2 regions of the Synechococcus sp. WH 8109 genome follow, and region 2 is predicted to be linked to the other one. Evidence: predicted binding sites of a transcription regulator. Region 2 holds the regulator's gene; the other holds the start of a gene.

Region 1 (14,024 bases), 720 kb from region 2:
TGATTCTTCCCACGCTGCGGCTGCAGGCCCGAGTAGATGCGCTGTTGGAGGAACAGCGCCTTGATGGGGTGGTGCTGATCGACTATGTCGGGGCCAATGTGCGCTTGGGCACAAGGCTGCGGCGGAAGCAGCCCAAGCTGCCGATCACGTATTACATCGCTCCCCAGGAGTGGGCTTGGCGCTTCGGCGATGGCAGCAGCACTCGATTGATCGAATTCACCGACAAGGTACTGGCGGTTTTCCCTGCTGAGGCCGAGTTCTATGGAGCCAGAGGTGCGGATGTGAGCTGGGTGGGCCATCCCCTCTTGGATAGCTTCCAGAACCTGCCCGATCGCGCCAGCTCCCGTCTTCAACTGGGTCTGGACCCTGATGCCCCAGTGCTGTTGTTGCTGCCGGCCTCGCGGACCCAAGAGTTGCGCTACCTGATGCCACCGTTGGCCCAGGCGGCGGCCCTGTTGCAGCAAAGCCATCCTGATCTTCAGGTGCTCCTACCTGCTGGGCTTGCGGAGTTCGAAGCGCCCCTGGATGCAGCGCTCCAGGCGGCCGGCGTGCGCCATGGCCGGGTGATTCCCGCTGCTGAAGCGGATGGGCTTAAGACCACCCTCTGTGCGGCAGCGGATCTCGCCTTGGGCAAGTCCGGCACGGTGAATCTGGAGCTGGCCCTGCAGGGGGTCCCCCAGGTGGTGGGGTACCGCGTGAGCCGACTGACGGCCTGGATTGCCCGCCACGTGCTGCGCTTCCAGGTGGATCACATTTCGCCGGTGAATCTGTTGCTCAAGCAGCGGTTGGTGCCGGAGCTACTGCAGGACGAACTCACGGCCGAAGCCCTGGTGGAGAGGGCGCTTCCCCTGTTAACCGCTACACCGGAGCGCCACGACATGTTGGAGGGGTACGCGCGGCTGCGGACCACCCTGGGTGCTCCTGGGGTCACCGAGCGGGCGGCCAAGGCCATCTTTGATCAGGTGATCGGATGAAACGAACCTTGCTGCTGCTTTTTACCTGCCTGATGTTGCTCAGCTGTCCCCAGCGCGCCATGGCTGAGCTTCAGACGGCGGTCTTCGCCGGTGGCTGTTTCTGGTGTTTGGAGCACGACCTGGAACATCTGCCCGGGGTGCGTGATGCCGTGAGTGGCTACAGCGGCGGGCAGCTAGAGCGCCCCACCTACCGGCAGGTGAGCAGTGAGACGACTGGTCATCAGGAAGCGGTGCAGGTCCGTTTTGACCCGGATCAGATCAGCTACTCGGAGCTGCTGCGCAGCTACTGGCGCAATGTGGATCCCCTCGATGGCGGCGGCCAGTTCTGCGATCGAGGCGATTCCTACCGGCCGGTGATCTTCACGGCTGATGACGCCCAGGCTCAGGCGGCTGAGGCCAGTGCGTCGGCAGCGGCCCGTGAGATCGGACAACCACGGTCTGTATTGAAGGTGGAGCTCACGCAGGCGACTCGCTTTTGGCCTGCCGAGGGTTACCACCAGAACTACGCGGAGAACAACGCCGTCAAATACAACTTCTACCGGTTCAGCTGCGGTCGTGACCGCAAGCTCGACAGCGTCTGGGGCGACAACGCGCGCTCAGGTAACGCCTGGGTGAACTAAATCTGGTGCAGCCTCATTCCTCTGCAGAGCGCCCCCGATGCGCGCACGGTCGCTCAGCCAGATGATTACCCGCGTGATAGCTCACGCGAGGGCGACAGCCAACAGGATCGAGAGCAGCGACTCCACAGCACAGCACTAGAGGACTCAGGCACTTGCTGGATGCTCCTAAATATGTCGATCTGAGCAAGGAATGCGTGGGGACTGTTGCGATCAGTCGCTTGCTTTGGCGTCCTTGTTCTTGTCTTTTGCTGGCTGTGTTGTTGCGTGAGGCTTGGATGCTGATTTGCAGGCCAGGGAGGCTTCCAGGCGCTGCAGCTGCGCTTCGCGCAGGGCATCGGAAATGCTGAGGGTGCGGTCAGTCATCGATTGGCGTTCTCGACGGCGGCTGGCTCAGGGCCTTGTGCGATCGAAAGGGGGCCTACGGATCTGAAGACTGGTGAAACTTAGACGCCCACGGGTCAAGGTCCAGGGAGCAAAAGTGCTTACGTCAGTGTCTGGCAACACGTCCGCGCTTAAGCGCCAGCGCGATTTTGGCTTGCCAAACCCGTATCGCCATGGCTATGAGTACAGGTGTACTTATTCATGGGCGGCTCATGTCGGTTGATCTCGGTGATCTCGCGGTGAAGGCGGATCCTCCCTTTCTCCACGTCCGCCCAGGGCACTTTGTGATCGTCGCTGGAGACCAGCTCGATCAAGAGGATTGGTGGATGGGGCAGGTGCTCTTCTGTGAGGGAAGTGCTCGCCACCCCAGGCTTCCGTCTCTGTTCCAGGTAGCCGATGTGGATACGGGCGTCATCAAATGGATCAATGCCGACGCGGTCTCGGATGTGATCTGGTCGATGGATGGGTGGCCCGCCAGTGCGCCTGTTTCTTCGGGGTGTTGATCGAGTGGGGGCGTTGATCAAGGGGCTGTGTGTATTTGCGCGAATGGTGTTGGCTTGACGGCTGTCCTATAAGTAGTTTGTAGCGGTTGCTACAAAACGTTCACTCCCTCTTGAGGGGGCGCAGATGCTCCAAGCCATGGAACGGGGACTTGGATTTCTTCGAGGAACATCCAATGACTGCACTTCTCTATCGAGGCCACACCTACGCAGCAGCTCCAGCCACTGCCAAGGCCTGCATTGAATTGACCTACCGCCGCGAGCATTACAACACCTGCCGCCAGGAACTCATGGGCGAAAGCCGCCGCACCCTCACCTACCGGGGCGTCACGTATACCAAGTAGCCCGAAGCCTCTGTTGGCTCCTACCCCTGCCCTTGGCAGGGGTTTTTTGTTGGGCAACCGGATAGCAAGCCACGGTCCAAGGGAGATCCAGGCATCCTGTGGGCGAGCCAGTCAGCATTCGCCGATGGGATCGGACCTCACCGCCATCGTGATCTCCTCGGTGTTTCTTGGGGTGGGTTTTGTGATTGCCAAGTTCTTCCCCGAAGCAGCGTTGTTGGCGGCGGTGTTCTTGGTGGGGCTGGCGATTCTCAACATCGCCCTTTTTCTTGTGGCTTGATGCCAAAAAAGGGGGGTGTTCCCTAGGCGCCCCCGCGTTCGACGCATCCCCCTTTACCGAAAGAAGCCCCCGCAGGATTGCCTGGGCTCCTGCGGCTGGTCGTCGCCATCACGACTGAATGGTTCTGGTTTGAGGGAGTCAAGAAAAAGGGGCCGGGCTCTGTGGGCAGCCTCGCTGCGTTGACAGGGGCCGCACTATGAATATGTTCACTATGAACTTTTTTCATGGCAAACGTCCGCGAGATGGTCAACACCCATCTGCCCGTCGCGCTCAAGCTGATCAACAGCGCCGCCCTGGTCGCGATCGCTCTAGCGACCCTCTGCGCTGCTAGCTCTCTGCGTGAGATGTCTGGCAGGTCTGCTGCTCCAGCGGCTGTCACTGAAGCCAACTGAGCCCGATGAAATGGAGCGATACCCCTTATCGCTCCAGGGGATCTCGCCGGCCGTTACTTGATCAAATCTGGTCGAATTCCTTAAGAAACCAATACCCAACCTGTTGAAAAGATTAAGCGCGGCAACCTGATTGATTCAGCAAGTTCTCAGTGAACAGACGGGTTTCCGGCCATCGACGAAGCTTTTGCTAATGCTTACCATCATTCGGTGAGAGGAGGGTTGTATGTATCTGCTGACCATTAAGGATGGTCTTGGTACCCGTCATATCGGTCCCTACGCGTCGCCGAAGCACGCATCGGATGATCTAGATAGGGTATTGGCAACCTGCTCCGAGCGAGCACGGTGGCAGATTCATGCACTTGAAACTCCAGATCGCTCCCTCGAACTGCAGGCGATTGCCTCCTGACGGGCTGCCTCGTACTGAGCAGGCGCGCCCCGATCAGTCCTGACGTCGCCCAGGAAAGCCTCGGGTCAGCCCGCTGTCGATCATCAGGCCGATGCCGGCGTTGATGCAGATCAGGCTGAGGGTTCCATACCAGAACCAGGGGCCTGCGTCCTTGCCCAGCATCTGAACTACCTTGCGGCTCATTGCCTCGCCGAACAGGCAGAGGCCCACCGGGAGCAGCAGCACCCCCAGCTGGGCCTTGACGTACCAGCGCACCGGGGAGCGGCTCATGACTGGGCCAGCACCCAGTTCACCAGAGTGCGCACGCCGTAGCCGGTGGCACCAGCGGGATTGACGCCTTTGCCCTTGTCACTCCAGACCGGGCCAGCGATGTCGATGTGGGCCCACGCGGTGTCTTTGGCCACGAACTCCTTGAGGAACAGAGCCGCTGTGATCGAACCGCCGGGTCGCGGGCCGGTGTTCTTCATGTCGGCCAGCAACGACTTCAATCCATCCCTGTAGGACTGCCGCAGTGGCATGCGCCAGAGGCCTTCACCGCCCGTCTGAGCAGCGGCGTCGAGGGCTTCAGCCAGATCTTCATTGTTGGACCACAGCCCGGCCATCTCATCCCCCAGGGCAATGACGCAGGCTCCGGTGAGGGTGGCCAGATCCACCACGGCATCAGGCTTCTGCTCACAGGCGTAGAGCAGGGCATCGGCGAGGGTGAGGCGACCTTCGGCGTCGGTGTTGTTGATCTCAATCGTCATGCCGTTGGCGGCCGTGACGATGTCGCCGGGGTGGACGGCGGAGCCGTTCACCATGTTTTCGCAGGAGGCCACCACCATGTGCACCTCAACGCCGGCCGGCTTGAGTTCGGCGATGCTGCGCATGGCACCGATCACAGCGGCACTACCGCCCATGTCGAACTTCATCATGTCGATCTGGGCGGCGCCCACCTTGAGGTTGTACCCGCCGGAATCGAAGGTGAGGCCTTTGCCCACCAGGGCAACGCGGCGTTTCACCTCGCCCTCGGGGCGATAGATCAGGTGGATGAACTTGGGGGGTAGATCTGAGCCCTGGCTCACCGCCAGGAAGGCCCCCATGCCCTTGGCTTCGCAGTCGCTGCGCTCGAGCACCTTGAGCTCAAGGTCATGGTCCTTGGCGATGCCAGCGGCCGTGTCGGCGAGGGCAGCTGGGGTGACCACGTTCGGAGGGGCTGCCACCAGCTCCCGGGCCAGTTCCACTCCGGCGCAGGTGGCATTAACGGCCTTAAAACCGGCGGCGGCGGCAGGGTCGAGGTCAATCAGCTCCAGGGCCGCGGGGATTCGGCGCGGGTCCGGCTCCTTGCGGAAGCGCTGGTCTTTGTAGAGGCAGAGCCGGACGGCTTCTGCACAGATGCGGGCGGCTTCTGTGGCATCGGTTCCAGCCCAGGGCAGTTGCAGGCCGAGGCTGCCTTCACAGCCGATGGCGGCCTTGGCAGCCCGAGCGGTGGCGCCGCGCAGGCGCTCGGCGTCTATCCCATCGCTCTCGCCCATGCCCAGCACCACCAGGCGCTGCGGGCACCCGCCCAGGGGCGTGATCACCAGTTGGTCCCCAGGCTTGCCTTTGAACTTCTGCTGCTTGAGGGAATCGGTGATGCCGGCAAAACGTTGTTCCAGGGCCGTTGCCGTGGCCTCGACATCGTCCTGGGGCAGCCCCACCGCCAGCACATCGCCGTTCCACTCCTGTAAACCGGCGGAGGACAGGGAGAAGCGCATGGGTGGACGCATCAACAGAGGATGAGCGTAGCGATCCCACGTGATGGGTTTGGCCCTAGAGCTCTGCGGTGAAGGGGGTGGCCCAGCGCTGGCGGGTTTCCTTGTTGAACGGCGGCCACCAGCGTTGGATCAGCTGTTGTTCCAGGGCCCGCCGGGCGAGGGTGGCTCGGGGCACATCGCAGCTGAAGCGGATGCTCAGCTGGGCGCTCAGCTCACAACGCTGCAGGGCTTCCCCATAGGCGGCGAGGTAGGCCTTGCAGTCGTGATCACCTTTCCAGCGGCGCTCGGCGGCCAGGGTTTCGCCCACATAGAGCAGAAGTGGCTGCTCCAGCTGCGCTGGTTTGTCTATCACCAGATAAATCGCTGCTCCGCGGTGGGACGGTTCCGGCCAGCGCCAGAAACTCATCGCCAGGGGGGTCAAGGCCAGTGGATCGATGGCCGCAGCGGCGTCATCGGAGCTGGCACCGAACAGATCCCCCTGGGCCGCATCAGCGCTCTCTCCCCGGAACAGCGGCGCCTGATGGGCATGCAGTCGCTGTTGCCAGGCGAGCAGCTGCTCCCGTTGCAGGGGCAGGTCGGGCCCGTTGCTGAAGGCCAGCGCACCGGTGGAGAACAGATCCCCCTGCATCAGGGCAGCGGCAGGCTGGGCCCGGCGCGGCGGCTGCCGAAACTCACCCTGCCGATCAGGGCTTCCACGCTGCTGGCAGGCAGGCAAAGCCGCTCCTGCAGATCGGCCAGATCTTTGAAAGTGGCGCGTCGGCGCTCGCGCATCAGGTTGGTCAGCCGTTGGTCCGGCCAGCCAAGCAGCGCCAGCTGATCGGAGCTGGCGTTGTTGAGGTCGAGGGGAGCGGCCTGCGGCTGCGGTGGGGCATCGCCGTGCCACTGGAAGAGGAGATGGGGTGTCCAGAGCCTGGCCAGATCGTTCGGCAGCTCCAGCAGCCGGAACAGATCATCGGGACTGGCGAATTGCACCCCACCCCGCTGCAGCCGCACCAGCAGATCGGCTGTGTCCTGGCTGCAGCCGGGCAGTTGCAGCCACTGATCGCGGCTGGCCCGGTTGACATCCATCATCCAACCCGGCGGCTCGGGCACGGTTGGTAAAGGCTGCTCTGGGGCCGGTCGGGGTGGTGCTGGCAGCTGCCCGGTGGCTTGCAGCACCCTCCTGGCCAGGGGATCCAACCAGTGGCTGCGGGGCATGCTGCTCAGCAGAGATGGGCTGACCTTAACGAGGGTGCAGGGGCTGCGTCAGCGCAACTTGCACATCTGGTTGTTGTGGCACCGAGCGGATTCCTTCAGGCTGAGCGGGTCCAGCGGGGAATCGGCAGCGGTGGATCCACAAGGTTGCGCTGAAAGGCGATCAGCGCCGCCTGGGTGCGGCTTTTGGCATCGAGTTTGCGCAGCAGCCCCGTGACGCAGTGCCTGGTGGTTTCAATCGAGAGGTGCAGCTGATCGGCAATCTCCTGATTGCTGAGGCCCTTGCAGAGCCCGCGCAGCACGTCCTCTTCACGCAGGCTCAGCACGTCGCTGAGGGGATGGGCGGCGCCTCTGGATCCGCGGTCGTGGTTGGCCACGCCGGCAATCACCGGATCCATGTGGCTGCCATCGCTCTCCATGGCGCGCAGAACGCTGAGCAGGCCTCCGCTACCGATGCGTTCATGGCTGCAGAGCCCTTCGCATTGCGCCTTGGCCGCGGCGTGAATTGTGCTGAGCAACGGGCGCTGAATCAACATCAGGCAGCGCAGGGAGGGCTGCTGGGCCTTAGCGGCCGCCACCAGGGAGGGGCCGGTGCCGCGCTCGAGCTGGTCGCTGCAGATCAGTAGATCAGCTGCTGTGTTGCGAAGGCAGGCGAGTGCTTCTGTTTCAGTGCTGGCGGCTCCCACTAGGGAGCCGATGCCATCAAGGCTGTGCACCAGGCCGCTGATCAAGACGCGATCGGCGGAGGCCACCACGATGTGGCACCCCTCCAACAGGGGCCGATGGCGCCGGGGAAGCTCACGCATCGTGCCGAGCTGAGCGGTGAAGTCCACATCCTGGAGGCGGCCCGAATCTCACCATGAATTCGGATGCCACCAGAGGGTGGTGCGGGTCAGCAAGACCGTACAAAACCTTTCCGTGAAAGGTCATCAAAGGTGCGGCGATCACCCCCGTTGCCACTGGCGAATCCTTGGCAGACTTTGCCGAAGCAATGCTCGACGTCGACGATGACCTTCTTCGATTCCGACATCGTTCAGGACGAAGCCAAGCGCCTGTTCAGCGATTACCAGCAGCTGATGCAGCTGGGCAGTGAGTACGGCAAGTTCGACCGGGAGGGCAAGAAGAAGTTCATCGAGACAATGGAAGAGCTGATGGGCCGCTACAGGGTGTTCATGAAGCGCTTTGAACTCTCGGAGGATTTCCAGGCCAAGCTCACGGTGGAGCAGCTGCGCACCCAGCTCAACCAGTTCGGCATCACCCCCGAGCAGATGTTCGACCAGATGAACTCCACCCTCGAGCGGATGAAGGCGCAGATTGATCAGCCGCCCTCCAGCTGAACCACCTCGAGCTGAGCCAAGACTCGTACGATCGCCAGCGCTCGCTCGTTGCGCCTCTCCATGCCGGACTCCATCCCGTCGTTGCCGGATTGGCTGTCCCGGGGCATGGCCGACCTGTTCCCGGCCGGGGATCCCAGTGATGCGGATCAGGCCCTGGCGGCCCGGTTGGTCCAGGCCGAAAAGGAAGGCCGGCCGCTGCGGGTGAAGCTGGGCATCGATCCCACCGGCAGCAACATCCATCTGGGCCACAGCATTCTGTTCCGCAAGTTGCGGGCCTTCCAGGACGCGGGCCACAAGGCCGTTCTGATCATCGGCGATTTCACGGCGCGGATCGGTGATCCCACCGGCAAGTGCGCCACGCGGGTGCAGCTCACCAAGGAGCAGGTGGCCGCCAACGCCTCCACCTATCTGCGCCAGTTGGGACAGGACCAGCCCAAGGAAACGGCGCTGCTCGATTTCGAAACCCCCGGCCGCCTGGAGGTGCGATACAACTCCGAGTGGCTGGAGGGCATGGACCTACCGGCGGTGATTGGCCTGCTCGGCACCGGCACAGTTGGTCAGATGCTGGCCAAGGACGACTTCTCCAAGCGCTACGGCAGCGGCACCCCAATCGCCCTGCATGAGTTTCTCTACCCGCTGCTGCAGGGCTTCGACTCGGTGGCGGTGAATGCGGATGTGGAGCTGGGCGGCACCGATCAGAAGTTCAACGTGGCCATGGGCCGCGACCTGCAGCGCCACTTCAACAAAGGCACCCAGTTCGGCCTGCTGCTGCCGATTTTGGTGGGTCTGGATGGGGTGCAGAAGATGAGCAAGAGCCTTGGCAACGTGGTGGGGCTGGAGGAGGATCCGCTGTCGATGTACTCCAAGTTGGAGAAGGTCGGCGATGCGGCGATCGACGACTACGTCACGTTGCTGACCGATCTGCATCTGACTTCTTTGCCTGAAAACCCGCGCGAGAAGCAGAAGGCGATGGCCCTGGCGGTGACCGCCAGCCGCCATGGCATCGAAGCCGCCCAGAAGGCCCAGAGCGATGCCGCCACCCTGGTGGGGGGCAGTGGTGATGCTGGCGCTGATGTGCCCGAAGCGTCGCTTGCCGAGGTGAATTTCCCGGCCAAGGCCTTTTATCTGTTCAGTGCCGTGGGGATCTGCGCTAGCAGCAGCGAGGCCCGCCGTCAGATCAAGGGTGGTGCGGCCCGACTGGAGGGGGAAAAGATCACCGACCCCAACCAGGAGTTCGCTTCAGCGGCGGAGCTGGAGGGCAAGGTGTTGCAATTGGGCAAGAAAACCTTCCGTCGTTTGGTGGGCTGATGACCTTGCATCCCGCTGACCCCGCCGATCTGATCATCGTGGCTCTCGATGGCATGGCGCCCGAACAGTCGCTGCGCTTTGCCGGCCAGGTGGAAGGGCTGCGCTGGGTGAAGGTGGGCCTGGAGCTGTTTGTGCAGGCCGGCCCGGCGGTGGTGGCCCAGCTGCGCGAGATGGGACTGCGTGTGTTTCTTGATCTCAAATTTCACGACATCCCGGCCACGATGGCTGGTGCTTGCCGGCGGGCAGCGGCGCTGGGGGCCGAACTGATCACAGTGCATGCCTGCGCCGGCAGCGAAGCACTCAAGGCAGCCCAGGCCGCGGCAGAGGAAGGGGCTCAAGGGGCTGGCCAACCCGCCCCCACCTTGCTGGCGGTGACGGTGCTCACCAGTTGGGAAGAGCAACGGCTGCAACGGGAACTCGCCGTTGCCCAGGGCATCGCCGAACGGGTGCCGGTGTTGGCGCAGCTGTCGGCAACCGCCGGCATCGGCGGTTGTGTGTGTTCACCTTTGGAGGCCGCGGCATTGCGGGCTCAGCACCCTGAACCCTTTGCCTTGGTGACGCCAGGCATTCGTCCCAAGGGCTTTGCGGTAGGTGATCAGGCCCGGGTGATGGGGCCGGCTGAGGCGATTGCAGCTGGAGCCAGTCAGCTGGTGATCGGCCGGCCGATCACCAAGGTTGAGGATCCAAGCGCTGCTTTTGCAGCCTGTTGCGGGGAGCTTTGATCGACGAGCGTCATTTTGTTGCCTGAGCTTTTGCTGCTCAAGTAGCTAGCTCAGCCCTTGGCTTTCTGCCCGATCTTGGGTTCGGTTCCCGCCAGCAACCGCTCGATGTTGCTGCGATGACGCCAGAGAACCATCAGGCTGGCCACAAGCGACACCACCACGTAGGCGCTGCTGCCGCCGGAGAGCAGCATCAACAGCGGCAGTCCAATGGCGGCCACCACGCTCGAGAACGACACGATCCGGAAGATCGAGATCACGGCCATGAACAGGCCAAAGCAGGCCAGCCCTACCGGCCAGGCCAGCCCCAGGAACATGCCCAGGCCGGTGGCCACCGCCTTGCCGCCCTTCCAACCCAGCCACACCGGCCAGATGTGACCGGCCAAGGCCGCCAGGCCCGCCAGCACCTGCAGCCAGTCGCTCAGGCCAACGCTTTTGGCCAGCAGCACCGCCAGGGCTCCTTTGCCCAGATCAATCAGGAACACCACCAGGGCTGGGCCCTTGCCCACGTTGCGCAGCACGTTGGTGGCGCCGATGCTGCCGGAACCGCAGTCGCGCAGGTCGATGCCTTTGAGCCAGCGGCCCGCGAGGTAGCCGCTGGGGATGGCTCCCAGCAGGTAGCCGATGGCCAGCAGCAGTAGTGAGGTGAGGATCACAGGGACGTGCGCGGTTGCGAGATCGCGGCTGAATCGAAGCACGGCGCTGCCCCGTTTGCCTTGAATCTCAATCGGTTCGTGGGATTCGCGCACGTCGTCGATCAACGAGAACAGGCGTTTTCGCGCTTCTGTCACGGAGATCGATGCCATCAGCACAGACACATGTACGCAATAGCGCACCGGCGATCGCCTGAGGCTTCAGGGGTCGATGGGCTTCTGCTTACAGCAGATCGTCGTTGTCGAGGCGTTCACCCGGTCCGGCAGCGAAGGCCAGCCAGAGCGGGAACTGAAGCACAGGGATTTCGACGCTGCGCTCGGCCGCATCGATCAAAATCAAGGGCACTTCGCCCCGCTCCTCCAGCCGGTCGGCCCGCTCCACCAGGGCTTCGGGGCGTTCGAACAGCACGATGCCGCTGCTGGGGCCGAAGTCTTCCCGGCCCAGGCCCAGGGCATCCTGCAGGCCGCGCCGCCATTCACCGAGCCGTTCGGGGCCGCCGGCCAGCACCAGGCACTGGAACTGATCGCCGTACAGCTCACCGATTACTGCGATCAGGGCCGCGCTCACCAGGATGTTGCGGGGCCGTGTGCCGCGGCTGGGCTGGGCGCCACGTCCGCCTTGATTGAAGAACCAGTCCTCCAGCAGGGCCGTGTCGCGGGCGTCGATGCTGCGCCGCAGATTCCAGGGGTCGGCGTAGACGTCCGGCTGCTTGAGGAAGCGCTCCAGGGTCTCACGGATCAGCTCTTCATCGGGGCGGAAGGTGTCGGCCACCGCTGGCGGTGGGGTGCTCTCACCGGGCTTCTCCGGCGCCGTTGCGTTGTCTGCCGCCTGATCGAGGGGGGAGGGCTGCACCACCATTGGCTGCACGACCAGCTCCAGGTTTTCCACGCTCTGAACCAGGTCCTGAAGGGCGCCGCCCAGGTACTCCTGGAAGCCCTTCACGCGGCGGGCGATGGCGTCGGACTGGCCAGCGAAGTTGGCCTTCAGTTCAGTCTCTAGTTGCTGCTTGCGGGAGCTGAGGGCGTTGATCTCCGCTTCCAGGGCGTCGCGACGCTCCTGAAGATCCTTGAGGGCCAGTTCCATCACGGGATTGGCTTCTGCAGCGGCGGGCTCGGTACTGGTGGCACTGGGGGGTTCTGTGCTGGTTTCGCCGCTGGATTCCGCCAGGGCCTGCTCCGGTTCAGGCGCCTGGGGGGTCAGGTCGGTGTCGTCGGGCATTGCGTCAGCTGCCGTGCTCTCCATCCCTCCATTCCAGCCGACCAGACCGCAGAAAAACAGGTGGCATCACAACTGCGACAGGGGTGCACGAAATCGCATGGATATCAGCACAGAATCGCCTCGAAATCGTGCTACTGCTCGCTTTTGCTCGTGTTGTCTTCCGGGTCGTCTTTCGGTACTTCAAGTGCTCCCAACCGCAGTTCCAGCTGTTCCCGCAGCTCCCTGGGGCTGAACAGGATCGGCAGGAAGTGAATGCTCTGGGTTTCGCGGAAATAAAACAGGCCTGGCAGCCAGAGGGCGAACAGCCGCCAGCTCAGCCATTGGTCGTAGGGGAAACGCCGCAGCTCGCGGCTGTTCTGCCACACGATCAGAGCGTCTTCCTTGAATTCCAGCCGCAGGCTGGCGCTCTGTATCAGCAGAAACAGGCCGAACAGCCCCACCACCAAGGTGGGCCAGGGCGAGAGCGGCAGCGGTAGCAGTGCCAGGCCAAGGGCCACCACCAGCAACGGCAGCCGCACGTCCGGCTTGAGGGTGACGGGGGCGGGGGTTGAACTCATGCTCCGAACAGCACCTGGGTGAGAACGACATCCATCAGGGCCACCAGGATCAGGATCATCACCACCGCGCCGGTGGTGCTGGTGCCCACTTCCTTGGGACCGCCGCGGGTGGTCAGGCCCCAGCCGCAGGCCACCGTGGCGATGATCAGCCCGAACACCAGGGCTTTCACCAGCATGAACGGCAGGTCCAGCGGGTTCATCCAGGTCTGCACCGAGGTCCAGAAAACCGCCGGCGGGATGTTGTAGAGGGCCGTACTGGTGAGTTGGCCCGACCACACCGCCACGAAGAAGAAGAAGAAGCACTGCACCGGAGCCATCACCACCATCGCGATCATCCGGGGCACCACCAGGTACTCCACCGGGTCGGTGCGCAGCATGGTGATCGCATCGATCTGTTCAGTCACCTTCATCGTCCCCAACTGGGCGGCGTAGGCGGTGGCCACCTTGCCGGCCAGCAGGCAGGAGGTGAGCAGGGGCGCGATCTCCCGTGCCAGGCCGATCGCCAGGATGCCGCCCACCGTTGATCCCGCTCCCTGGCGGGTGAGTTCTGCGGCCACCTGGATGTTGAACACCGAGCCGGCGGCCACCGAGATGATCAGCACGATCAGCAGGCTGCCCGGGCCGGCCTCCAACATTTGCTCAAACAGCTCGCCCCGATTGATGCGACCGCGCAGGGTGGCCGCCACGGCCTGGCCTCCGATCAGCAGGCTGGTGCCCAGGCGTTTGATGGAACGAGGAGTGTTCATCCGGTGTCCTTCTGCAGACGGGCTCCACGCTCGGGCCAGCCTCGCATCACCACAAGGCCAAGCAATACAAGGATGGCGGGAATCAGACCCATGCAGAGCCTGATCGCCAGCAGGGCTGAATCCGGCTGTTCGATGAAACTCAGTGCCCCGCTGCAGTTGCCTCCCTTGGCGGAGATGTAGCCGGTGAGTGAGAGCAGGCTGCCGAACACCGACATGGTCAGGCCGATGATCAGTTTCTGGCCGAACACCATCCAGGCGGTGTAAAGCCCGGCGGGTTTGCTTGGGTCAGCGTCGATCGCGTCGGGTAGCAGCGACCAGGGAATCAGATAGGCCGTCGCCGCTCCCACCCCAACGAGGGCAATCAGCCCCACCAGTGGCAGCAGTTGCAGCGGGCCGGGATCCGCCGCCAGGGGCGGGAACAGCATTGAGAGCAGGCATGCGCTGATCCATAGCCCCGCGCCCCAGCGCAGGGTGGCGACGCGCCCGATACGGTTGCTGAGGTTGCTCCAGATCTGAAGCCCCAGCAGGGCGGCGATCTGGAAAGGCAACAGGATCCAGGTGGAGAGGTTGGCAGGCACATGCACCACCTGCACCAGCCAGATCAGGGCCACCACCTGCATCAGTTGCAGGCCGAACCAGAGCAGCAGATACAGCCCCAGCA
Region 2 (14,024 bases):
GGTAGGCCGCATCAAATTCGATCCGATCGGCGTGCAGTTCGGCGTTTCCGAGCTGAACTGAAACGTTGCCTTCGGCGACGTTGGCTTTCGACTTGGTGTCGGAGTATTGGCGGTCCGCTCGAACGTTCAGGCTCGCCGGTGCTGGAGCCGCTGAATCAGGCGTTGATGCAGCCGAACCTGCCGCTGCGGGCAACACGGATAACGACCCTGTGATCAGGGTTCCGGTCAATGCAAAAAGGAGGCGGTGCGCCGCCAAGGCAATGCTGCTGCGGACAATGAGCTTGCCAGCTCATTTCTGAAATCACGCTCTGGTCAGACCAGTGTGTGGCGCGGTTTGATCAGGAGATGGCATCAATCTTCCAGGTCTTTGCGGCTAGGGGTGCGGCTTGGATCGCTCGCAAGGAACCCGAACACAAAGATCCCGAGGAAGAAGAAGACGACCGAGTAAACGGAGATCTTGAGGGCGAGCATGGAGACCGACCGGCGTCTGTGACAAGGGCATCATCCTATGGGGCATGACAGCGTCAGCAGGGGAATGAACCCTGATCAAGTCGGTCGATCGGAGTGGATTGAAACGTTTCGCAGTCGCTCGCGGTGTGATCTGCGTGCTGGTTGGAGCCGCTCAGGCGCCGCCCAGGCTGGGTTTTTTCTCGATGAAAGCTGGGGATCAACGCACCGGCCGGACTGGGCCAAGCGTGGTCTGCTGATCTGGCCCAGGGGACGCCAATGGCTGCGTCTTGAGCAGCGGTTGAGCTGGCCTGATGGCTGGAGTGACAGTGATTCCTGCCGTGCCCGGCTGGTGCTGAGCTGGTGGGCCGAGCAGATGCGTCTCTGGGTGGATGGTGTGTTGGTGCATGAAGGAGATCTCTTCGATACCGCCTGTCGCTGGCCTTTGCCCCAGCGATGTCGCCAGGGAGCTGCACTGGGTCTTGTGCTGGAACTCTGCAGCCCCTTGCATGACGATGGAGCTCTGATCAGCAGCCATCTCGACCTGGAGCCGCAGACCGCAGGCTCCGACCCCGAGGGCACGCTGTTGCCTGCGGCCCTCGAGCTGCATCTGGCGGCAGATGGCGATCTGCCGCCGCATTGGGCGGATCTGGATCCCAGCGGTGTTGCGGCGCAGGCTGCTGTTGCAAAGCACCTGCACCAGGCAGACACTCCACGAGGGGCGTTGCATTGGCTGGGTCATGCCCATCTCGATCTGGCTTGGCTTTGGCCGGTCGCTGACACCTGGCAGGCCGCTGAACGCACCTTCCGATCAGCGTTGGCTCTGATGCGTCGCTGGCCCGAGCTGCGCTTTGCCCATTCCACGCCGGCGCTTTACGCCTGGATGGAGCAACATCGGCCAGCTCTTTTTGCGGAGATCCAGGTGGCCAGCCGGTCCGGCCGCTGGGAACCGATCAATGGCCCCTGGGTGGAGACCGACTGTGTGCTGGTCAGCACGGCGTCGTTGTGGAATCAGTTCGCTCTCGGTCAGGACGACAGCCGCCGCCGTTTCCCGGAGTGGACCCATGAGTTGGCCTGGTTGCCGGACAGCTTTGGCTTCGCTGCTGGCCTGCCTGCCGTGGCGTCAGCCACCGGTGTGCGCTGGTTTTGCACCCACAAGCTGGCCTGGAACGCTGAAAACGCTTTCCCCCACCGTTTGTTCCGCTGGCGGGGACGGGGATGCTCCGAGCTGCGCAGCCTGATGCTGCCGCCGATCGGGCGTCGCGCCGATCCTGTCGAGATGCTGGACGAGCAGCGGGCCTGGCATCAGGCCACGGGGCTGGAGGCGGCGCTCTGGATTCCAGGTGTTGGTGATCACGGTGGTGGTCCCACTGAGGAATTGCTGGAGCAGATCGAGCTCTGGGAAGGGCAAGCGGCCGCTTTGCCCACCCGAGCCGGCACGGTGCGGGAGTTCTTGACCGAGCTGGAGCAAGATGATCAGGCCTGGCCGGTGTGGCGTGATGAGCTCTTCCTGGAGTTGCACCGTGGCTGCGCCACAAGCCGTCCGGATCAGAAGCGCCACAACCGAACGCTGGAGCGGCTTTTGCGGGAGGCTGATGCAGTCTCAGCCCTGTTGGCGATCGCAGGTCGCGACAGCGGCAGCAGCGACTGGCGCCCGCTTTTGTTTCAGCAGTTTCATGACATCCTTCCGGGAACCTCGATCCCGGAGGTATTTGACCAGGCCGAACCGGTCTGGCGCTCGGCCCGGCGCCAGGCCCGCGAGGAACGCGACCGGCGGCTGGCAAGGCTGCCGCTTCCGAAGGACACAGCGGCAGCATGGAGTTGGTGGGGTCTGCAGCCCTTGGCCTCCTGGTCGCCTCTGGTTCGCCTTCCTGCGGGATCGTGGTCAGCGGACGCCGTTTCACTGCCGCAGCAAGGCGCTGCCGCTGGTGGTACCTGGGTGCAGCTACCGCGTCAGCACGGGATTTGTTCGGTGCCGCTCCGGCGTGAACCAGGCTTGACGTCCTGCGCGGCTGAGCCCCGTCAGGCTGTGGTCATCACGTCGCTGGGGGCGGAAGCTTGGCGTGTGGGCAATGGTCTGATCGAGCTCGATGTCTCCGCGGCCGGACTGCTGACTTTGCGGGATCGCGATGGACAGGACCAGTTGTCGTCTCCCCTGCAGTTGGAGCGTTATCGGGACCGGGGCGAATTCTGGGATGCCTGGGATCTTGCGGCGGACTACCGATCTCAGCCCCTGGGCGTGCTCTGTACGGATTCCCTGGAGTGGCTCGACCAGGGCCCCCTGGTGGCGCATCTGGTGCTGCGGCGCCAGCTCGGTGCCAGTTGCATGCGTCTGGACCTGCGGCTAAAGGCCGACACGCCCTGGCTGGAGCTGATTTGCAGTATCGACTGGCGCCAGACCCATGAGCTGCTGCGTCTGGAGCTACCGCTGGCGACCCCCGCCGTCCGCATCGCTGCTGACACCAGTGGAGGGGTGATCGAACGGCCCGCTGAACCGATGACGGCTCGGGAACAAGCCCGTTGGGAAGTTCCTGTGATCTCCTGGTTCGCCTCGCAGTCGGCAGCTCCCGGAGGCGGGATGGCTGTGTTGCTGGATGGCCCCCAGGGTGTGGATTGGTCTTCAGACCGACTCGGCACTTCGCTGCTGCGTGGTCCGACCTGGCCTGATCCGAGCGCTGATCAGGGATGGCATCGCCAGCGTTTGGCCCTCATGCCGTTTTCGGGCTCGTGGAGTGATGCCGGTGTGTCTCAGGCGGCCATCGCCTTCCGCGAGCCAGGGTGGTGTGCGGCGTTTCCTGCGGAGCTGCGTCAGTGGTTCCCATCGCTGCCGTTGCAACTGACGCCGGTGGTGTTGGAGCGCCATGCCGATGGTTGCCTGCTGAAGCTGCTCAATGCAGGATCTGCGCGCTGTCGCTGGACCCCCGGAGCGGGTTGGACTGTCCGCAGGGAAGCTGACTCAATTGCTGCTACTGCCTTGGTGATCGCACCGGGAGAACTCGTCTCCCTGGTGGTGGATCAGTCCTCGTGATCGTCGAACGGGTCGTCGAGTGCTTTTGATGGAGGGCCAAAGGCTTGATACACGCCAAATCCGGTGAGTCCGAACAAAACGGCGAGCACGCCAATGGCGACGGACAGGGCTGGGGACGACGTTTCCATCACATCTCTCGACAGGATCAACCCCGAACCGGAGTCGGCCCCTACAGTATCGAGACTTCAAACCACCCGAGACCCAGCGTCGCCATGGCACAACGCACCCGTCTGGGAGACCTTCTCCGCCCACTGAACTCCGAGTACGGCAAGGTGGTTCCCGGTTGGGGCACCACTCCCGTGATGGGCATCTTCATGGTGCTGTTCCTGGTATTTCTGCTGGTGATTCTTCAGCTGTACAACAAGTCCCTCATCCTCGAGGGCATCAACGTGAACTGGAACGGCCTCGGCTGATCTGCACCCATGAACATCTTCGGCGTCGGTCTCCCCGAAGTGGCGGTTATCGGCGCAGTTGCTTTGTTGGTCTTCGGCCCGAAACGCCTACCCGAGCTTGGTCGGACACTTGGTAAAACCCTGAAGGGCTTCCAATCCGCGTCCAAGGAATTCGAACGCGAGATCAATAAAGCCATGGCTGAACCTGAAGTTTCCGGTGAGGCTTCAAAGCCGGTCGAAGAACTTCCCCCCAGCGACTGAGTTGATCCAGCGGTATGACCACTGATCTCAAGCTGGTGGTGGGTCTGGGAAATCCGGGAGCGAAATATGCCGGCACCCGTCACAACATCGGCTTCATGGCCTTAGAGCTTTTGGGTGAGCGCTCTGGGTTTAGTTTTCGTCATCAAGCCAAGTTGCACGGTCTCGCAGCCGATACAGGGGTTGGTGAGCAGCGGTTGCGCTTGCTGATGCCTCAGACCTACATGAATGACAGCGGTCGTGCCATTCGTGCGGCCCTCGATTGGTTCGGCCTGGAGCCTCACCAATTGCTGGTGCTGGTGGACGACATGGATCTTCCGCTGGGTCGTTTGCGGTTGCGGGCCCAGGGCAGTGCCGGCGGGCACAACGGTTTGCGCAGCACCATTCAGCATCTCGGGACCCAGGCGTTCCCGAGGCTGCGAATCGGCATTGGTGCGCCGGCTGAGAACCCTGCCGAACGCCGCGCCCGAACGGTGTCCCATGTTCTTGGTTCGTTCAGCAAGGCGGAGCAACCATGTGTCGGCGCTGTTCTTGATGCTGTTTTGGATGGGATTCAACGTCTTCAGCGCCAGAGCTTTGAGCGCGCTGGAACCTGGATCAACGGCTTCCGCTATGACCTGGAGCCGGTCGACTGATGCCGGCACTTCCGGCGACAACGGCCCATTTACGGGTGCTCCGACAGTGTTTTCAAGCCAAGTGCGTGGAGGGTGAAGTTTCTGCTGGAGGGTTTGAGTGGCAGTTTTCCTGGGCCTTTGATCGCGGCGAACTTGTGGTGGAGCCGTCCCTGGGACGTGCCCTGATTGAGGATGCCCTGCGACGGTTTCTGGTGCGTTCTGATTACAGGCTGGAACCGGGGGGTGATTACACCTTCATGGTCCGGGCCAGGTTCTGAGCGAGAACGTGGGAGCAGGCTCCGGCCATTTCAGGCGACATTGCAGGTGCTCCTCAAGCATCACCAAAGCTGCAACAGCATCCAGATCCACCGGTGGAATGCGCAGTCCTGCCGGCAGCATCCGTCGCCAACCTCGAGCCGGCCACAGCGCCCAATAACGCTGTCTTGCCCTCAGGGTTGTTCCCTGCTCCGGAACCACGGTGAGATGGCCCAGCCGTTCCAGTCGCTGGATCCAGGCTCGGCTTCCCGTGCCATCGCCGATCAGGATGCGGTCGAGAGCTTGGTCTTGATTCCACTGCTCCAGCCAGGGTTCGACGGCCTCCGGGGCTAGTACATGCCCTTCGCGCACCAGACCGAGCTGAAGATCGGCCAGCACAAGACCACATTTGCAGCGGCCTGGATCGAGAACGGCCACCCGTTTCATGGGGAGGCCTGAATGGTGACGACGACAGGATCGGCACTGTCGCTGACCCCCGCGGAAATCACTTCCAAGACCACGCTTTGGCTGGGTCCTTCCATCAGGGTCTGGGCCAGTTGGGAGAGGGCTGATCCATCGAACTGAAGGCCCTCGGTCAGGGATCCCCGCCGCTGCACTTCGGCATAGGCCGAGGCCAGGAGAAGGTTCAACCGTGTGCGAATGCCCTCTGGGGTGCGTTCACCCGGTTGCAGTGCGGTGGTGGCCAGCACATCTCCGCGTTGGGTCACCGGACGGTTCGGACGCACCTCGGGGAAGGCATAAACCGCTGTTTCACCCCGCAGCACATTGGTGGCTGAGCGCAGCGAGATCACCCAGGTCTCCGGTTTGCGGATGATGCTTTGCAGGCGTTCCACATCGCTGCGCGGAACGCGGATCAACTGGCGTTCGGGTGCTTCGCCAGGTCGCACTTTCCGGTAGGCGTTGAGATTGGCCTCCTGCAACAGCCTGTCGACAGCCTGTTTGGCCTGGTCCAGGGCATCGAGTCGAACAGTTGCTCTTGCCAAGGTCTGTCCGCTGCTGATCACCACCGATCCACGCCTCAAGGCGACCAGATTGCGTTCCAGTTCTTTGAGTTCCTGCTCACCGGCACGGATGCGGCTGCGAACGCTGTTGAGTTCTGCTTCCGTGCGCTGGATGTCTGCATCGCGTGAGGCGATGTCCTGGCTGAGGCGTTCACGTTCGGCTTCGAGTTGGGCCAGCTCCTTCTGAAGAGGAGCCAGTTCGAGGCGCAGGGTGTTGGCCCGTTGCTGCGATTGCTCGAGCTCAATGACGATCCGTTTGGTTTCCGTTTGGGTCTTGTCCCGTTCCCGCTCGGCTGCCTCCAGCTGTTGACGGCTGTCCTGGAGTTTCTCCTGCAGGGCATCCAGTTCAAACAGGCCCACCCGCAACTGCCGGCTCACCAGAAGCATCAGGCCAAGTGAGAGTGCGCTGATCAGGCTGCCGGTCAACACCGTGATCAAAACGGCGGTGCGCCGTGGGCGCATGCTGAACAAACTCAGTCGCGCTTTGCCGACACGGCTGCCCAAGCGGTCGCCCAGGGTCGACAGCACACCCCCGAGCACCAACAGAACCAGGATCAGTGCCCAGCCGCTCATGGCTGCACAAGTCGTGCGATGGCAGGCCTAGCTGAAGCGCTTGGCCAGCGCGATCGGATCCAGAACCGTGATTTTCTTGCGGTCAATCTGAACCAGACCGGACTGACGCAAGTCTCCCAGCAGACGCGTAATTGTGACGCGTGTTGAGCCAATTGCTTCAGCGATGGCCTGATGGGACAGGCGCAGGTCGATGGTGATGCCCAGCTCATCCGCTACTCCGAAATCCCTGCAAAGCACCAGCAGGAAGCTCACCAGCCGGGATGACATGTCCCGATGGGTGAGGGTTTCAATCATCGTCTCGGTCTGCAGAATCCGGCTGGAGAGACCCTGAAGCAATCGCAGGCCAACGCTGGTGTCTGCTTCGATGGCGGCCTTTACGGAGGTCGCCGGTGCCGTCACCATTTCGACCCGGGTGAAGGCCACAGCGTGATAGAAGCGGTCGGACCGTTGACCTGTCAGCAGCGACAGCACCCCGAAGAGGCTGTTCTCGCGGAGCAGGGCAACGGTGATCTCTTCTCCTGATTCGTAGACGCGGGATAGACGAACGGCTCCCCGGCGGATCAGATACACCCGTTCTGCGGGATCTCCGGGGAAGAAGATGGTCTTGTTGCGATCCACCAGTTCACTGCTGGCGCCATCGAGATCCCGGATGATCTCCAACAGAGAACGGTTGGCGGGCTCTGCGCTGGGAGCTGGAGCCACCATCTGCGGGGCGTATCGGCTGAAACCTCGGCTACTGGTCATGACAACCCCCTGTTGAAGCGAAGTTACGGAGCCGGCGGTGGCGGCCATGTAGCGGTTATTACGTAACGCTGCTGTGCTCGTTGAAGGCCTGGCGTTGCGCCTGCATCAGGGATGTCAATCCCGGCTCTGCTAGATCCAGCAGCTCATTGAGTTGGCTGCGACTGAAGGGCGCACCCTCCGCAGTCCCCTGGATTTCTAGCAGACGGCCATCGCCGGACTGCACAACGTTCAGGTCCACCTCGGCACGGCTGTCTTCGCTGTAGTCCAGATCCAGCAAGGCCTGGCCATCAACCAAGCCCACGGATACCGCCGCCACCTGATCGATCAGGGGCGATTGCTCCAGGACTCCTTGGTCCACCAGTGATCGGCAGGCCTGGTCCAGGGCGAGCCAAGCCCCGGTGATCGAGGCCGTCCGGGTGCCGGCGTCCGCTTGGATCACGTCGCAGTCGATCAGCAAGGTGCGCTCCCCTAGGCGCTCCATGTCGATCACGGCGCGCAGGCTTCGGCCAATCAGCCGCTGAATTTCCTGGGTGCGACCCGAGAGTTTCATCAGCTCCCGTGATTGCCGCTGTGGGGTGGATCCTGGCAGCAACCGGTATTCGGCGCTGAGCCATCCGAACCCTTCTCCCTTGCGCCAGCGGGGAACCTTGTCCTCCAAGCAAACGCTGCAGAGAACAGCGGTTCGGCCGGTGTGAACCACAAGAGAGCTCAAGGCAAACCCCATGGGATTCCAGTTCACCGAGAACGGTCGCAACTGCTGCGGGCGACGGCCATCAGTGCGTTGTTCAGGGGATTGACTCATCGGTGGTGTGCAGTTCGTCAAGCCTCGCAGGCGGTTGGTTCTCGCCCTGTCCAAACACCATGGGTGGTGTCAATCCCCTTGTGGAATGTGATCTCGCCGCTACATTCAAGGTCTTGCCGGGGTCGCCCGGACAGATGCTTCCGTGATGACCACAAGCCTCGCCGACCCCCAATCCTTCCAGAATTCCCTGGATCGGGATCAGCAGGCCTTACAGCGGGCGGGCCTGAGGCCCTTGCCTGACGTCTCTAACTCGCCACCCATACATCTGGTGGCTCCCGAAGGGCAGCTGCAAGTGCATACGGCGCCTTATCGAGGTAGTTTCGCCAGTGTGCTCAGCCAGTCCATGCGAGCTGCCGGCTTGGGCAGTCGTGTTCTGATCAGTCAGTTCCTCAAAGGGGGTGTGCAGCAAGGACCGGCCGGCCGGGTGCAGCTTTGCGGAGGCCTTGTCTGGCTGCGGCCGCAAGTTCCCCTCTGCCTCTCCTCGCCGGGGCATCCAGGTGGCGCGGAGGCGGTGGCTGAGGTTTGGTCCATTTGCCGCCAGCATCTGATCCAGGGAGATCTTGACCAGTTGGTGTTGGATGAAATCGGCCTGGCAGTGGCCTTCGGATACCTGGATGAAGCGGACGTGATTGCAGCCCTTGAGCAGCGGCCCGCTTCGATGGATGTGATCATCACTGGACCTGCCATCCCCGCCGGTGTGGTGGAGATGGCAGATCAAGTCACGGAGTTGCGCCGAGGTTTCTGATGCTCAAGTGCGATCGCTGGATCACCGAACAGGCCGGGCAGGGAATGATCGAGCCATTCCAGAGCGGTCTGGTCCGTCACCTGGAGCCGGAGCAGAAGCTGCGGCCAGTGCTGAGTTTTGGTTGCTCCTCCTACGGCTACGACTTACGCCTCTCTCCCCAGGAATTTCTGATCTTCCGGCATGTTCCAGGCACGGTGATGAACCCCAAGCGGTTCAACCCTGCCAACCTCGAACCCACTCCCCTTCATGAGGATGAAGACGGGCGTTATTTCATTCTCCCGGCCCATTCCTATGGCCTCGGTGTGGCCTTGGAGAAGTTGCGCGTTCCCCCCAACATCACCGTGATCTGCTTGGGCAAGAGCACCTATGCCCGTCTTGGAATCATCGTGAACACCACCCCGGCAGAAGCGAGCTGGGAGGGTCACCTCACCCTTGAATTCAGTAACAGTTCCGGTGCTGACTGCCGCATCTATGCCGATGAGGGCATCTGTCAGCTGCTGTTTTTTGAGGGTGATCCCTGCTCGACGACCTACAGCGATCGACAAGGCAAGTACCAGCACCAACCGGAACGGGTGACGCTGGCCAAGGTCTAGTTCTCTCCTGATTAGGGGGCCAAACGCGCCCGGTGCAGCCTGCTCTTTGAGTACCAGGCTGCAAATTCAGGGGCCCACTCCACCATGTGGGGCCACATCAGATCACAGAGCTGGCGGATCTCGAGCTGGGCATCGAGCTTGGCCCGCAGATCCATGAAGTGCAGGAACGCTCGCAGGCTGAAGCTCACCACAAAATGCTGGCGGTAGTCGAAGGGAAGGATGCCGCGGGCGTGCTCCTCGGCGAAGCCGGCCCTGAGCAGATCCCTGTAGCGCTCTGCGGCGCTCCGGCAGAGATCAAGATCCTGTTGGCGTAATGCTTCGGTGTAGGCGTATTTCTTGCCCTGTCGATCGCTGTACATACCGATGGGCCGCAGATAGAACACCTCTTCCAGGTCCAGGGCTCCATCCGCTGCACGGCAGATGCGTTCACCGGTGTAACGCATCGATTGCACATCGAAGCTCACTCCAACCCGGTGGGTGCGGGCCTGCTGCATCACCGAGTGCGGGAACCAGCCCACGTTCAGCACGATCTGCGCATGCTCCATCGGGCCGTAGTGGCCGCGTTCTCCAGACAGCAGGCGTTTTACACAGATCTCTCCAGCCCGCTGCTCATCTGGCCAGTTGGCACGATCTTCGGCCACGAATCCTTCGCTGTAGTCCTGATGCATGGCGGCGTACACGCATTGCTGCGGGTTCGGCGTAGCTGCGATCAGATCGACCCGAAAGCGGTCCATGGGAGCGTCAGAGTGACGAGTTGTGGTGATCATGGCGAGGCGTGTCAACCATGGCTGCGGGGCCCCGCGTTGGCTGGGCTCGAGGCCCCTGCCATCGCCTTGTTCGCAGAGGGGGGCGTCAGCAGCTGGCTGATGTTGCCGACGCCAGGTAAGGCCGGCAACGGCTGATTTTCAAGCAGTGCTGTGGTGAGCAGCTGGAGCTCCTCAGCGCTGCGAAAACCGAGGGATCGCCCCTTGGCTTCCCCCTCAGCGTTGAACAGGTTCAACTGGGGAATGCCGTTGACGTCGTAGCGATCAACAAGATCTTGCCAACGGGGGTTGTCGACGTTGACCAGAACAACATCGAGTCGATCTCGCGATTGCTTCTCCAAATCCAGCATCGAAGGGGCCATCTCTCTGCAGACCTGGCACCAATCGGCGTAGAACTCGATCAGCGTTGGGCGGCCGTTGGTTAACGCTGTTTGTGGGTCGAGGGATCGTCTCGCCAGCTGCTCCATCGGGCTTTCGCTCTGAATGCCACCGCGGAGGACAACCAGGCCGGTGGCCAGAGCCACCGCAATCAGCACCAGCACCCATCGCTGCGCTATGCCCAGGGGCGAAGACTCCGGGGTGCCTGTCATCGCACGTCAACCGCAGCGATCACTCTGGCAGCTCCTTCGAGAGGCCGCCGCTACCTTGATTCCATGCCAATTCTGCGACTGCTGAGCCTTCCGGTTCGTGCGCCGTTGCTGACGGTGCTGTTTCTCGTTGCGGTTGTGCTCGGCAACCATTGGCAGATTGTTCAGCCCTCCTTCACGTCTCCCTATGGCGTGAGTGCGGCCTGGTTCTGGGGTTTCGTGCTGCTTCAGACCCAGGTGGTTGTCGTCTTCTGCACCATGCCCGATCTGCTGTTGCGCCAGGTGTCGTTGCTGATGGCATCGAGCCGGGTGATGACGTTGGTGGTCACGCTGCTGGTGGTGATCACCGGTGGCATCTACCTGCTGAAGCTCAATGTGCTCACCGACGTTTTGATCTTGGCCTCAGCCGTGCTGTTGGCCAGGCTCGATCTCATCCGCATCGGTGTTCTGCCCGCCGCCGGGATTTGCCTGCTTTTGATGAGTTTGGTCGTGATCGCTGGCATCGTCGCCGGCACGCTTCTGCCCCACCCCACCGCCACTCTCTTTGCAGAACGATTGTTTGCCGCCTAGGTAGCCGAGCAGATTGTCCAGCACTTTCTTGGTGTAGAAGCGTGTTTCCGGGTAGGGAATGCGTTCCACCCAGAGCTCATCGTCGACTTGATCCGTGGGTTGCGCCCAAGAGGCCACAGCACCAGGCCCGGCGTTGTAACTGGCAATGCTGCGAAAGGGGTCGTTCTCCCATTGCTCCAGCAGGTGGTTGAGGTAGCGCGCGCCCAGTTCGAAGTTGTCGGCGGGATCCTTCAGCATTGCCGTACTGGTTGGTGCGTCAGCCATCTCTGTGGCCGTAGAGGGCAGCAATTGCATCACCCCTACGGCCCCAGCAGGGGAGACGACACCAGGAGCAAAGCGTGATTCCTGTTTGGCTATCGCTCGCAGCAGATTGGCTTGAATGCCTGCTTGCTCTGCCGCTGTCTGTATCTCAGCTTCGAAGAGGCGAGGGAATTGGCTGCGATGCAGAAGAGTCCGTTGATGGCAGCTCGGCTCACGCCAGCGGAGGCTGAGCCACCAGAGCTGGTCCAGTCCCATCCAGGTGTCCCCGACGGCAAGGCGCAGCCTGCCTTCGGCGAGACGTTCCTCGGGTGGCGTCGGGACGGCAGGATCGGCCTGGGCCTGCCAGGCCTCCCAGGCGGCGTGCACCTGGCCTAGGCGCCAAAGCTCATTTACCAGGCGGTGATGGCTGTTGAGCGGTTGCCAGGCTGGTGGCTCCTGCTGCGGGTCTGGGGATCGCAACGCCAGGGGTTCGGCCATATCCAGCTGCTCCATGGCGCGCCATCGGTAGTAGCCCCCGGGGAAGACCCCGATCAGGCGGCGCCAGGTGCGTTCTGCCTTCGTCGTCTCGCCGAGTTGCTTGTGGCTAAGCCCCAACCAGAACAGCCGCCGCGTCTCCAATGGTGGTGGGAGGGGGCCATCCTCATCGGGGCGTTCCAGCAGGGTGCGGGCACGATCCCAATCTCCAGCCAGAAATGCCTCGCGGGCGAGGTCCCATTGGAGTTGCCAGATGTCGGGGTTGTTGGGCCAGCGGCTCAGGGCGGCATCCGCCCCATCGCCGCCGGCGAGTCGCACGCGAGCTGCGGCGACAGCGGCTGAGCGCTCCTCAAGGGCAGCCGGAAGGGCATCCAGCACTCCAGGCTGGGCATCGAGCGGTTCGCTCAAGATCCTTGCTGCTTCAAGGCTGGCGGGGTGGTTTGGGTGGCTCTGCGCCAGGGTTAGCAGCCGGGCTGTACCTGCACCAGGGTTGCCATGCAGCAGCAGGGAATGACCGATGGCTAGCTGGGTCTCTGGGGAGGCCTCAAGCTCCTTAAGACAGGTCAGTGCGGTGTCGGCATGACCTTGTTTTGCCAGTGCTTGCGCCAAGATTTCGCGTTGGTCGGGTTGAGGTGCCTGCGCTCCCGTGGCCTGGCAGGCGTCACGCATCAGCCCAAGGGCGCCGGCTCGGCGCGAATTCCAACGGGCCAGGTGCAGGGCGCCTTGATGGCTTGCCAGCGCTTTGGAGCCATCCCGAGCCGCCAAGGTCAGTGCTGCGGGGTGCGCCGGTTGCTGTTGGAGCAGCTGCTGGTGAAGAACGGGCTTTTTGTTGCCAAGCGCCAATCGAGCCCAAGCGGAGCCGGGTGCTTCGGGAAAGCGATCCAACAGGAGCTGCCAGGTCTCAGCCGCGTCTGATGGCTTGCCCTGGGCGGCGGCGGTGAGGGCTGCACGTTCGAGCACCACGGCCGCCATTGGATCGCGCCCCCAGCCTTGGCCATGGAGCAGTTGCGGTGACCCATCCCTGGCCACCATCAACAGGGCGGCCTCTCGACGGGTCTGCGGATCGATGGCCCAGCGGTAGTGCTGCCAGAGCCTTGCCTGCGAGACCTCAGGCGTGAGGCGCTGATGCTGCTTGTTCAGTAGCAGCTGCCCGCCCCATGCAGTCAACCCACTGAAACCAGCAACCGAAAGCAGCAGCAGCGTTCCGATTCGCGGGCCTGCCTGCACACCCAACCTGGAGCTCGATTCATTCTGATGCTTCGAAGACAGTTGGTGAGCCTTTGATCGCCTGCGGGTCGTGGAGGGCAGAGCTGCACCTGTCACGTCCTTGGGAATCAGTCTCAGAGGTGCTTCCTATGGTGCTGTCCACGATTGAGACCCATGGTTCAAAAGGCGTGCTCCCCGATTGGCCCCGCTCTCGGTGACGCTGCGCCAGGGTTTGGAACCGATGGGATCCGTGGGCTCGCCGGCACGGTTCTCACCCCCGCCCTGTGTCTTCAGGTGGGCTACTGGGTCGGTCGGGTTCTGCAGGTTGAAGGTCCTGTTCTGATCGGGATGGACTCCCGGACCAGCGGCAGCATGGTAGTTGCTGCCCTTACGGCCGGCTTGACGGCCGCTGGTCGAGATGTGTGGACCCTTGGGCTCTGTCCGACGCCGGCGGTTCCGTTATTGATTCGCCAGCTGGGGGCCGCCGGCGGGTTGATGGTCTCCGCCAGCCATAACCCCCCTCCAGACAACGGCATCAAAGTGTTTGGTGCCGATGGCGCCAAACTCAGCGCTTCCCGTCAAGCCCAGGTGGAAGCCGGTCTGCAGGGGCAGACGCCCATGGCTGAGCAAGCAACATTCCGCTGCGGTGTGGCGCGATCCAGCACCGATCTCCTGGATGGCTACAGAGA

What was found. Region 2 encodes NtcA, which controls nitrogen genes in cyanobacteria. Its sites were predicted from a motif close to GTANCNNNNGNTAC; they were not measured.
Region 1: the regulator NtcA is predicted to act here: its motif matches at 2,558-2,571, upstream of Syncc8109_RS08935 (DUF4278 domain-containing protein).

Annotation. Positions count from the first base shown of each region.
Region 1 is NZ_CP006882.1:1,636,846-1,650,869, reverse strand. Features, by position in the region: gene lpxB (lipid-A-disaccharide synthase) at 1-974, shown strand, start outside; gene msrA (peptide-methionine (S)-S-oxide reductase MsrA) at 971-1,594, shown strand; gene Syncc8109_RS12680 (hypothetical protein) at 1,805-1,957, opposite strand; gene Syncc8109_RS08940 (DUF3104 domain-containing protein) at 2,188-2,478, shown strand; gene Syncc8109_RS08935 (DUF4278 domain-containing protein) at 2,652-2,819, shown strand; gene Syncc8109_RS12675 (hypothetical protein) at 2,944-3,096, shown strand; gene Syncc8109_RS12670 (hypothetical protein) at 3,321-3,488, shown strand; gene Syncc8109_RS12950 (hypothetical protein) at 3,712-3,894, shown strand; gene Syncc8109_RS08930 (hypothetical protein) at 3,928-4,164, opposite strand; gene Syncc8109_RS08925 (leucyl aminopeptidase) at 4,161-5,630, opposite strand; gene Syncc8109_RS08920 (hypothetical protein) at 5,686-6,258, opposite strand; gene Syncc8109_RS08915 (hypothetical protein) at 6,258-6,827, opposite strand; gene Syncc8109_RS08910 (response regulator transcription factor) at 6,923-7,630, opposite strand; gene Syncc8109_RS08905 (DUF1825 family protein) at 7,832-8,161, shown strand; gene tyrS (tyrosine--tRNA ligase) at 8,222-9,469, shown strand; gene pyrF (orotidine-5'-phosphate decarboxylase) at 9,469-10,191, shown strand; gene plsY (glycerol-3-phosphate 1-O-acyltransferase PlsY) at 10,242-10,844, opposite strand; gene Syncc8109_RS08885 (DUF3086 domain-containing protein) at 11,065-12,084, opposite strand; gene Syncc8109_RS08880 (DUF3119 family protein) at 12,192-12,617, opposite strand; gene Syncc8109_RS08875 (ABC transporter permease) at 12,614-13,363, opposite strand; gene Syncc8109_RS08870 (MFS transporter) at 13,360-14,024, opposite strand, start outside.
Region 2 is NZ_CP006882.1:241,615-255,638, forward strand. Features, by position in the region: gene Syncc8109_RS01160 (DUF3769 domain-containing protein) at 1-196, opposite strand, end outside; gene Syncc8109_RS01165 (photosystem II reaction center protein I) at 352-471, opposite strand; gene Syncc8109_RS01170 (glycoside hydrolase family 38 C-terminal domain-containing protein) at 536-3,475, shown strand; gene psbN (photosystem II reaction center protein PsbN) at 3,463-3,603, opposite strand; gene psbH (photosystem II reaction center phosphoprotein PsbH) at 3,688-3,888, shown strand; gene Syncc8109_RS01185 (TatA/E family twin arginine-targeting protein translocase) at 3,898-4,128, shown strand; gene pth (aminoacyl-tRNA hydrolase) at 4,143-4,760, shown strand; gene Syncc8109_RS01195 (DUF3146 family protein) at 4,760-5,017, shown strand; gene Syncc8109_RS01200 (hypothetical protein) at 4,995-5,441, opposite strand; gene Syncc8109_RS01205 (DUF3084 domain-containing protein) at 5,438-6,589, opposite strand; gene ntcA (global nitrogen regulator NtcA) at 6,617-7,333, opposite strand; gene rph (ribonuclease PH) at 7,392-8,135, opposite strand; gene Syncc8109_RS01220 (cob(I)yrinic acid a,c-diamide adenosyltransferase) at 8,281-8,880, shown strand; gene dcd (dCTP deaminase) at 8,880-9,473, shown strand; gene thyX (FAD-dependent thymidylate synthase) at 9,485-10,207, opposite strand; gene Syncc8109_RS01235 (thioredoxin domain-containing protein) at 10,252-10,827, opposite strand; gene Syncc8109_RS12765 (hypothetical protein) at 10,891-11,394, shown strand; partial or broken gene Syncc8109_RS13140 (transglycosylase SLT domain-containing protein) at 11,527-13,161, opposite strand; gene glmM (phosphoglucosamine mutase) at 13,510-14,024, shown strand, end outside.